Glaciimonas sp. PCH181: one gene and its partner. Each later gene encodes a partner of the first gene's protein in a complex. Links are inferred from orthologs where the notes say so. Each region holds a gene or a part of one and is shown on either strand. Other genes may lie near its edges.

Region 1 (8,431 bases):
ACTCGGGCGAATATAGAGATCGTGTCGATCTTGCCGCAGCGCGCTTGCTCATTACAGACCAAAATCAACCGTAATATTTCTAAAAATTGATTTTACGCACAGGAACAACGAAGCCGAATGAAACAAAAATTACTCCTCTATATCCCGATTGCGATCCTATTTGGCGCGATTGGCTTCTATTTTAATCATCAACGTTTAACACCATCCGCCCCGGCCGCACCTGCGGTTGCTAATCTTTTTGCGCAATCCATGGTCGAAGCGACAGGAAAACCGGAACCTCTCTCTGAATGGAAAGGCAAGCCACTAATCGTTAACTTTTGGGCAACTTGGTGCGGTCCTTGCGTAGAAGAAATGCCCGAATTGAATGCTTTACGTGCAGAATTAGTGAGCAAAAACATTCATGTAATCGGCATCGGCATCGATTCACAAGACAATATTGCGAAATTCGCTGAAAAATACAAGATTACCTATCCTTTATACGTCGCTGGCGTGAATGGCACGGCGCTGCTCCGTCAATTTGGCAATGATGCAGGCGGCTTACCGTTTACCGTTCTCATCGGTGCAGACGGACAAGTAAAAAAAATGTATCTTGGCAGCATTAAATTTGATGAGTTACGGAAAGATTTAGCATTACTAGGGGCTTGATGTGATTGTCGTAGTTGCAATTAAAGCGACATTCACATAACCTGCATCACGCTTCTGAAATCTTGGAAAAACGGTAGCAAAAACAAATTCCTCTTGCCAGTTAAAGTCATTTGACGGCAAAATGCGCCCATCGTCGTCAAACGAAGCACCATCTACATGGCAAAAAATATACTTCTTCTCAATGGCCCTAACCTGAATTTACTGGGCACACGTGAGCCAGAAGTTTACGGATCGACCACACTGGCAGACATCGTGCTGGCAGCGCAAACGCAAGCGGCGACGGCGGGCGTGCGACTAGCGCATTTTCAAAGTAACCATGAAGGTGCGTTGATTGATCGCATCCATGCCGCCAGAACTGAAGGCGTAGACGCCATCGTGATCAATCCCGGCGGACTAACGCATACCAGCGTTGCGCTAAGAGATGCATTAGCAGGCGTCGCCATTCCCTTTGTCGAGGTACACATTTCCAACGTTCATAAACGTGAGGATTTCCGGCATCATTCTTACCTGTCGGGCATTGCCGTCGGGGTCATTTGCGGGTTGGGCGTAGAAGGTTATCCCATCGCTATCGGATTCGCAGTCAATCAGCTTTAATCACCACAGACTTACAAATTCGCTATAAATGCGTCGATCTGCCCATTAAAAACAAGAATGGCAGTTATTTCCAATTTAATTTTTTAAAAACATACACTCTGAAGGATGGCATTATGGATTTGAGAAAACTCAAAACGTTAATCGATCTGGTCGCTGAATCGGATATCGAAGAGCTGGAAGTCACCGAGGGTGAAAGTAAAGTCCGCATCGTCAAATCATCGGCATCGCATAATCAAGTTGTCATGATGCAACCGCAAGTTGCCCATCAGGCTGCGCAAATGCAAGTTGCAGCGCCAGTTGCCGCTGCAGTGGAAGTGCCTGCAATCCCAGAAGGTCATATTGTCAAATCGCCAATGGTCGGTACTTTCTACCGTTCTTCAGCGCCCGGCGCGGCAGTATTCGTCGAAGTCGGCTCGGAAATCAAGGAAGGCGAAACCTTGTGCATTATCGAAGCCATGAAATTGCTCAATGAAATCGAATCCGACAAAACCGGCGTAGTAAAGAAAATCCTGGTGGAAAACGGCCAACCAGTTGAATTCGGACAACCTTTGTTTATCATCGGTTAAGTTGACACCAACAGCGAGTTAGTTCGGCCCAGCCGGACAAGCTTGCTGGTAGAAATTACCGGTGGCGAATAGGACGGCAGAGAGCATTGCGCGCAATCGTAGCCAAGATGGCAGCGCTCCCTCACCCCGCCAGCCTAACGCTTAATCTGCTTGAATTTGCTTGAATCTGCTTGACTCTTAGCGACGGAAATACCATTTACTATGTTTGAAAAAATTCTCATCGCCAATCGCGGCGAAATCGCCCTGCGCATACAACGCGCGTGTCGTGAAATGGGCATCAAAACCGTGGTGGTCCATTCAGAAGCCGACCGCGAAGCCAAATACGTGAAGCTGGCCGATGAATCGGTCTGTATCGGCCCGGCGCCGTCAAGCCTGAGTTACCTGAACATGCCTGCGATCATTAGCGCAGCAGAAGTGACCGATGCTGAGGCGATTCATCCCGGCTACGGTTTCTTATCGGAAAACGCCGATTTCGCTGAACGTGTAGAACAATCCGGCTTTGTCTTTATCGGCCCACGTCCAGCGAATATCCGCTTGATGGGCGATAAAGTCTCCGCCAAACAGGCCATGATCCGTGCCGGCGTACCTTGTGTTCCCGGTTCTGAAGGCGCATTGCCGGACGATCCGAAAGAAGTCATCAAGATCGCCCGCAAAATCGGGTATCCGGTCATCATTAAAGCCTCCGGCGGCGGCGGCGGACGCGGCATGCGCGTAGTGCACACAGAAGCAGCGCTGGCAAATGCCGTCACCATGACCAAAACTGAGGCTGGTGCAGCATTTGGCAATCCAGAAGTGTATATGGAGAAATATCTGGAAAATCCACGTCACGTGGAAATCCAGATTCTGGCCGATCAATATAAAAATGCGATCTGGCTAGGCGAACGCGATTGCTCCATGCAACGCCGCCATCAAAAAGTCATCGAGGAAGCCCCAGCACCGGGCATCCCTCGCAAAGTCGTTGAGAAAATTGGCGATCGTTGCGCTGAAGCCTGTCGCAAGATGGACTATCGCGGTGCTGGTACGTTTGAATTTCTTTACGAAAACGGCGAATTCTATTTCATTGAAATGAATACCCGCGTGCAGGTTGAACATCCAATCACTGAAATGATCACCGGTGTCGATATTGTTCAAGAGCAAATTCACATCGCAGCCGGTGAAAAACTGCGTTATCGCCAACGCGATATCCAATTGACCGGCCATTCGATAGAATGCCGTATCAACGCAGAAGACCCCTTCAAGTTCACGCCATCGCCGGGTAAAATCCTGTCATGGCATGCACCGGGCGGCCCTGGCATTCGGGTTGATTCGCACGCCTACGCCGGTTATTACGTCCCGCCGCATTACGATTCGATGATCGGTAAAGTCATTTCATACGGCACCACGCGTGAGCAAGCGATCAAACGCATGCAAATCGCTTTGTCTGAAATGGTGGTCGAAGGTATCAGCACCAACATCCCTCTGCATCGCGAGTTGATGATTGATGCACGCTTCATCGAAGGCGGTACAAACATCCATTATCTAGAGCATAAACTGGCCGAAAGACCAGAATTGCCTAAATCTGAAAAGAAGTAAGGTTGCACATGAGCTGGACCGAAATAGTCATAGAAGTAGCCCGTAATCACGCTGAGGCATTGTCGGATGCGTTGATGGAGGCTGGCGCGTTATCGGTCTCAGTGGAAGACGCCGACGAAGGCACTGCCGCCGAACAACCGTTGTTCGGCGAGCCGGGGATGGAGCCGGAAGCCGCAGCATGGGAACGTAGCCGCGTAGTGGCGCTGAGTGATATCGATGCGGATCATCCCGCCATCGTCAGCGCAGCGGCCCTTGCCTGCGGCCTGGAAACTGCCCCGGTTTATACCTTGCGCGCAGTCGGCGATCAGGATTGGGTTCGTCTCACCCAATCCCAGTTTGCGCCTATCCATATCGGCAAAAATATCTGGGTCGTGCCCAGCTGGCACGATGCACCGGACGCGAATGGCCTGATTCTGGAGCTTGATCCCGGTCTCGCGTTCGGCACCGGCAGTCATCCCACTACACGGTTATGCATGGAATGGCTAGAAAGCCATCTCGGCGAACAAAAGGTCGCCTCCGTACTCGACTATGGTTGCGGATCAGGTATTTTGGCGATGGTGGCTAAAAAACTTGGTGCCGCCAATGTTATCGGTGTGGATATCGACCCGCAGGCGATTGTATCGGCGCACGATAATAGCGCCCGTAATCACTGTGAGATTGCTTACTATCTTCCTGACGAGTTCGTCAGCCTGTCGCCGCAAGGGACTTTCGATATCGTCGTGGCGAATATCTTGTCAGGCCCGCTGAAATTGATGTCGCCAATGTTATGCGCCCGCATTGCGCCGGGCGGCAGTCTGACTTTGTCAGGCGTTTTGGCAGAACAGGCACAGGATGTTATCGCCGCTTACGCACCATGGCTACAAATGACGGTGTGGCGCGAGCTAGATGGATGGGTTGCCTTATCTGGAACGCTTCCCCTGCAAACCGAACGGGCCGCATAGATAATCATGGCTCTGGCGACGCAATGCCCCCATTGTCAGACCATTTTTCGGGTCGCTAACGACCAATTAAAATTGCGCGCAGGGCTGGTCCGTTGCGGTGCCTGCCGTGAAGTATTCAACGGCATTGAGCACTTAGTAAGACCGGGCCATGCAACTTCCGGCGACAGCAATAGCTTTCCGTCTACCAGCCAACATGGCAATCCATCGCCCACGGCGACGTGGACCAACGAACGTTCGGCGCCAATAGCACCACCTTTGGCAATATCGGCACCGATGCCTCTACCAACGCCGCCCGCGCCTGAAATAGTTTCTCCGCGGGCTTCGAATCCGCTACCAAACAACACTGCGACACCCACTCCGGTTGATACATTTCACGCGGCACCAAATTACTCTGCCCAGCCTGCTGCTGAACAGCCGATATTCGGTGAGACTAAAGAGTCACCATCAATCCAAAAAGTACCGTCACCCTACCCGCATTTTGCCCCTCCAAGCCAAATCGACAAGGAAAGTGCTTATTCTCCAACCCCCGCCAGCGCTCTCCAATCCGAATTCGCAGAGAAACGCCAAGAGGTATCTCCGATACCTGCAGCCTCATCTGGATACGCGGTGCAAAAGCTGCACGTTACCGTCCCGCTGACAAGTTCGCCCAATGTCTGGCATCGCCATGTCAACGCGATCCCAACTAACGTTGGCGATAGCGCCAGCGAAGATCCGTTGCAACGCATGACCTTGTTTCAAATAGAGCCCGGGGCATTGGATGGTACGGATTATTCGGCTGATGACGACGAGTTAGATCGACTTATCGATGAATTACAAAATAGACCGTGGCGCGGAAAAAAACAAAACGCGCCGGGAATTGCCGCCCCAAAGGTCCCCGACGTCATTTTAGGTGAGGCCCGCGATACGCTCGGCGAGAAAGCTGGCAATCGCGTCAACGAGTACAGTACCCCTCCTACAACCGTTACCGAAGATAGCGAAGATATCATCGCCGAACCACGCTTCATGCAGGAAGCAAGGCGTAAACAGCGTGTCGGCGGCGCAATAAGAACGAGTATGTGGTTAGGCTGTGTATTGCTGCTGATCACGCTAATCGGACAAGCCGGTTACACATTTCGGAATCAGTTAGCAGCAAGTTTGCCGCCGCTAAAGCCTGCGTTACAGAGGGCTTGTAATTATCTGGGCTGCAAGATTGGCTTACCGATGAACATCGACGGCATATCCATTGATGCTAACGATCTGCAATTAATCGTTCCAGCACGCAATCAGTTCGCTCTCTCTGTGCTCATGCGCAATCGAAATAGTAGCGTTCAGGCTTGGCCAAATATTGAACTCACCTTAAACGATACCAGCGAAAAAGCGATTGCGCGTCGCGTGTTTACGCCAACTGACTATTTGCCCGCCACGATCAACGCAACTAACGCGACACTATTGACACAAGGATTTGCCCGCAATACAGAGCAGTCCGTCAAATTGACATTTGAACTGTCTCAATTGAAAGCATCTGGCTATCGCGTTTATCTGTTTTATCCGTAAAATCCACTCAGATTTTTTAGCACCGCATTGCTGGCTGATGCCGCAATATCGATGCGCATTATGCGCGGTAAGATACGGCGTTAGAACACCTCCAGCACGATCAGGATTCCGATTACTCTCTCTCTGAAAACCACTTATGACATCCCTCATCTCCGGTTCGTTAGCTTACGACGTCATCATGCAATACCCAGGCCGTTTCGCCGATGCTTTGCTGGCGGACCAATTGCACAAAATCAACGTTTCCTTTCTGGTGCCGACGATGCGTCGCGACTTCGGCGGGTGTGCAGGAAATATTGGCTATAACCTGAAGCTACTCGGCGGTGAGCCGTTGATCATGGCAACCGTCGGCAATGACGCTGCACCGTATCTGGATCGCTTGAAACAACTGGATATTTCTTGCGCAGGTATTCGCACCATCGAATCGATTTATACCGCCCAATGTTTTATCACCACCGACGCCGGAAATAATCAAATTACCGCCTTTCATCCGGGTGCGATGACCCATTCGCATGAAGTGACGATTGCGGCGCTGGAAGAGCGCAGTGAAATCAAGCTGGCTATCGTTGCCCCCGACGGGCGTGACGGCATGTTGCAGCATGCAGAACATGCGGTATCGCATGGCATTCCGTTGATTTTTGATCCAGGCCAAGGGATGCCGATGTTTGATGGCGCAGAATTGCGCCACTTTATCGCGCTTGCTACCTATATTGCCGTCAACGACTACGAGGCAGAATTACTGACTGCGCGCACAGGTCTGAGCCTGACCCAAATTGCAGAACAAGTGACCGCACTGGTCGTAACACGCGGCGAATTGGGCGCAGATATTTTTACGGGCGGCGAAAAAATCGCCATTCCTTGCGTTAAACCAGATCGCATTTTAGACCCAACTGGCTGCGGCGATGCTTTCCGCGCGGGGATGCTATACGGTCTGACCAACGGTATGGATTGGGCGACTATCGGACGTTTATCGAGTTTGATGGGCAGTATCAAGATCGCGGCGCAAGGGCCACAAAATCATCAGCCTAGCCGTGCAGAAATCGATGATCGCTTCCAGCAGGCTTTTGGTTACCAATTGTAAAAGGTAGGTCTAGCGCTAAGGATACACTCTGGTGCAAGAAAGCGTTATTACGAAAAATTATCATCAATTAGCGTGTGTTATGGCTATTTTTATCTAATAACCGGCATTTAATTATATTTAAAACATGATTTTGCAGAATCTCAATGGCTGAACTTCATTTGTCCATTTGCATCCAATCTTGCATCAAGACAAGGAAGGCAAGATCATGAAAAAAATTCTTTTAATAGGCACGTTGGGCGCAGCGCTATTGTTAGGTGGTTGCGTCGCGGTCCCCTATGACAGCCCCTACGCTTATGGCGGCGGCTATAACACCTACACGCCTTATGGTGCAGTAGACGGCGCGTATATTGCCGGCGGACCGGCTTACTTTGGGCCGGCGGTTTCTCTGGGTTTCGGCTACTCCAGCTATCGCCCGTATCGCTGGGGTAATGGCTGGCGCGGTGGACGTGGCGGCGGGTGGGGCCACGGTGGTGGATGGGGTGGCGGTCGCGGCAGATGGCAAGGCGGCGCGCATTAACAGCCACAGAATCCAGTCGACAAAATAGTGCTCTAGCGGCATGATTACTATTTGCCACACCACAGCATCGGTAACGGCTCTCTTTAAAGGAATAACATGAAACGATGGATTGCCGGACTGGTTATCAGCACAACGATCATGGCCCCTGCTTTTGCTGTGCTTAAGGTTGGCGATAAAGCACCTGTTTTCTCTACGCAGGCCTCTTTGGGCGGTAAAGTATTTACCTATTCACTCGCTGATGCGCTGAAAAAAGGACCAGTAGTACTGTATTTTTATCCGGCAGCGTTCACAAAAGGCTGCACCATTGAAGCCCATTTGTTCGCGGATGCGACGGATCGATACAAAGCGCTGGGCGCGACTGTGATCGGTGTATCAAATGACAATATCGATACGCTGAATAAATTCTCGGTAAGCGAATGCCGTAGTAAATTTGCGGTCGCTGCAGATACTACGCAAAGCATCATGAAATCGTATGATTCAGTGCTTTTATCGAAAACAAGTTACGCCGACCGCGTGTCTTACGTCATCACGCCAGATAGCAAGATTCTGTATGAATACAGCAGTCTAAGTCCTGAAAAGCATGTCGAAAACACGATGCAGGCATTGCAACAATGGGCAGACAAAAACAAAAAATAAGTTTTTGAAGCATTTTGTTGAGGCGCAATAAAAAGCGCGCTTACTTCATAGTAAGCGCGCTTTTTTCATGGTCGTTTCAATCGTTTAATGCAGGATTAACTGGCTGGCGTAGCTGCAAGCTTGCGCCGGTGGGCATCCAGATTCGGCAGAAAAATGGCGAATATACCAATCAGCGGCAGGAATGAACAGACATGATATACGAAGCTAATATCAGTAATATCCGCTAACTTGCCTAGCGCGGCAGCGCCAATCCCGCCCATACCGAACGCAAACCCAAAGAATAATCCGGATACTGTGCCAACTTTGCCCGGGACCAATTCCTGCGCAAACACCAAAATAGCCGAAAATG
Region 2 (2,776 bases), 1.9 Mb from region 1 along the record:
CGGCGGGTGATCCCGATCCTGAACTGACCGTACCGTTAATGCATGCGCTGGTGGCAGGCGGTGCTGATATTCTCGAATTGGGGGTGCCGTTCTCCGATCCAATGGCCGAAGGTCCGGTAATTCAGCGTGCGTGCGAACGCGCGCTTAAATTCAATGTAAGTTTGCACGATGTATTAGGTTACGTACGCACGTTTCGTCAGACAAATACCGATACGCCAGTGGTGTTGATGGGTTACGCCAATCCACTTGAACGCATGGGCGTTGATGCTTTTATCAGTGCGGCAAAAGAAGCTGGTGTCGATGGCACCATCGTCGTTGACTATCCGCCGGAAGAATGCGAAGAATTCGCCCATAAAATGCGTGCTAACGGTATGGACCCCATCTTCTTATTGGCTCCAACGTCAACTGAAGAGCGTATTCAGCAGGTAGCAAATGTCGGCGGTGGATTTGCTTACTATGTGTCACTCAAAGGCGTGACTGGTGCTGCAAATATCGATATCGTTGAAGTCACCAAACGCATTGCAGCGATCCGCAAGCATGTTAAATTGCCAATTGGTGTGGGTTTCGGCATCCGTGATGCAGCTACAGCGAAAGCCGTTGCACAGGTGGCGGACGCGGTTGTCATAGGTAGTCGTATCATCCAGGAGCTAGAAAACACACCGCGTGAGCATGCAGTTGCTGCAGTGCAGACGTTCATCAGCGGTATACGTAAAGCGCTGGACGAATAGTTGTGAAAATAAACAGGAGAAATGCTATTGGCTAACAAACAGCGATTTACTATCGCTGTTTTTTGGTTGAAGGTACAATTCGGCAAGTAAAAAATATGAAGGAGGTCGCTCTATGAGTTGGCTTGAAAAACTACTCCCCCCACGTATCCAACGCAGCGATTCAGCGACACGCAAGTCTATCCCTGAAGGACTTTGGGTTAAATGTCCATCCTGCGAAGCTGTGCTCTATAGGACCGATCTGGAATCCAATATCCACGTCTGCCCAAAGTGTAGTCATCATCTGCGTATTCGCGCCCGTGATCGTCTCGATGCTTTGCTGGACGCCGGTGGCCGGTATGAAATCGGTCAGGAAACATTGCCGATTGATACCCTCAAATTCAAAGATAGTAAAAAATACCCTGATCGCCTTAAAGCGGCGATGGAAGCCACCGGTGAAACGGATGCTCTCATTGTGCTTGGCGGCGCGATTATGACGTTGCCTGTTGTAGTTGCCTGTTTTGAGTTCGAATTTATGGGTGGCTCGATGGGTTCTGTAGTGGGTGAGCGGTTTGTTCGGGGCGCGCAAGTCGCGTTGGAGCAAAAAGTGCCATTTATCTGCATTACAGCGACCGGCGGCGCGCGGATGCAAGAAGGTTTACTGTCGTTGATGCAAATGGCAAAAACCACAGCGATGCTGACTAAATTATCGGAAAAGAAATTACCGTTTATTAGCGTGCTGACCGATCCGACCATGGGCGGCGTATCCGCCTCATTTGCGTTTATGGGCGATGTTGTAATCGCCGAGCCAAAAGCGTTGATCGGCTTTGCCGGACCACGCGTGATCGAAAATACTGTGCGTGAAAAATTGCCTGAAGGCTTCCAGCGCGCTGAGTTTCTAGTCACCAAAGGTGCGGTTGATATGATCGTGGATCGACGCAAAATGCGTGAAGAAATCGCGCGTTTGTTGGCCTTGTTGCAAAATCAAACGGCTGAAACGCTGGCTTGATATTGCCTGACCTTGCATAACGTTATTAGCCTGATGAATAGCCCGAATCGTTAGCTGTTCGGGCTATTGTTTTTGTTAAATGAGTATCGAATGCCTACACCGTTGACCACGCCAACCGCTTCTAGTAAACCGACCACTCTCGACGAATGGCTGTTATTACTCGAATCGCGCCACTTTAAAACCATCGATATGGGCCTGGATCGGGTCAAATTGGTTAAAGAGCGATTAAATATCCAGTTTGGTTGTCCGGTTATCATGGTAGCCGGAACCAACGGCAAAGGGTCGACCTGTGCGATGCTGGAATCAATGCTGCTACGCGCCGGTTATAAAGTTGGCTTATATATCAAGCCGCATTTTTTACTCTTCAATGAGCGGGCGCAATTGAATGGCGAATCTGCATCGGACGAGGCGCTGATTGCCAGCTTTGAGGCAGTGGAAGCACAACGCGGCGATGTCTCTTTAACGTATTTTGAATTCACCACTTTGGCGATCATGCATTTGCTGGCATCGTCAAATCTGGAAGTTGTGATTTTGGAAGTCGGTCTTGGCGGGCGTCTGGATGCCGTCAATGTGATAGACGCAGATATCGCAATCGTCACTAGCATCGATATTGATCACACTGATTATTTAGGCGATACCCGTGAAAAAATCGGTTTTGAAAAGGCCGGTATTTTCCGTGCGGGCAAAACCGCTATTTGTAGTGACCCGGTGCCGCCGCAGTCATTGATTGATCATGCCAACGCCATCGGCGCTGACTTGTGGTTGTTGGGACGCGATTTCAACTACACCGGTGACAAGCAACAATGGAATTATGGCGGACGTGGACAACGTCGGAATTCCCTCGGTTATCCTAGTCTTCGTGGCGCAAATCAATTATTGAACGCTTCAGCCGCATTAGCCGCGTTAGAGGCGCTACGCAATCAATTGCCGGTGAGTGCGCAAGAGGTTCGCACCGGCTTGGTAACGGTCGAATTGCCAGCCCGTTTTCAAGTGATGCCTGGTCAACCTTTAGTTGTGCTGGACGTTGCCCACAATCCACATGCATCGGCGACGCTAGCCCAAA

What was found.
Region 2: the proteins of accC (region 1) and accD are in contact, whole or in part, in a solved structure (PDB 8UXZ), measured with the Escherichia coli proteins. The link is inferred for Glaciimonas sp. PCH181 from one-to-one orthologs.

Annotation. Positions count from the first base shown.
Region 1 is NZ_PYFP01000001.1:2,765,640-2,774,070, forward strand. The notes cover bases 1,304-4,191. They hold accC (acetyl-CoA carboxylase biotin carboxylase subunit), read left to right. Parts: upstream 1,304-2,006; coding sequence 2,007-3,377; downstream 3,378-4,191. Other genes in these bases: accB (acetyl-CoA carboxylase biotin carboxyl carrier protein), read left to right, coding at 1,353-1,805; prmA (50S ribosomal protein L11 methyltransferase), read left to right, coding at 3,386-4,191. Also shown: C7W93_RS12620 (hypothetical protein), read left to right, coding at 1-74; C7W93_RS12625 (TlpA disulfide reductase family protein), read left to right, coding at 118-645; aroQ (type II 3-dehydroquinate dehydratase), read left to right, coding at 802-1,239; more of prmA, read left to right, coding at 4,192-4,318; C7W93_RS12650 (DUF3426 domain-containing protein), read left to right, coding at 4,325-5,851; C7W93_RS12655 (carbohydrate kinase family protein), read left to right, coding at 5,988-6,929; C7W93_RS12660 (hypothetical protein), read left to right, coding at 7,135-7,446; C7W93_RS12665 (peroxiredoxin), read left to right, coding at 7,543-8,082; C7W93_RS12670 (MFS transporter), read right to left, coding at 8,178-8,431. UniProt on the Escherichia coli protein: This protein is a component of the acetyl coenzyme A carboxylase complex; first, biotin carboxylase catalyzes the carboxylation of the carrier protein and then the transcarboxylase transfers the carboxyl group to form malonyl-CoA.
Region 2 is NZ_PYFP01000001.1:883,254-886,029, reverse strand. It holds accD (acetyl-CoA carboxylase, carboxyltransferase subunit beta), read left to right. Parts: upstream 1-840; coding sequence 841-1,713; downstream 1,714-2,776. Other genes in the region: folC (bifunctional tetrahydrofolate synthase/dihydrofolate synthase), read left to right, coding at 1,804-2,776; trpA (tryptophan synthase subunit alpha), read left to right, coding at 1-728.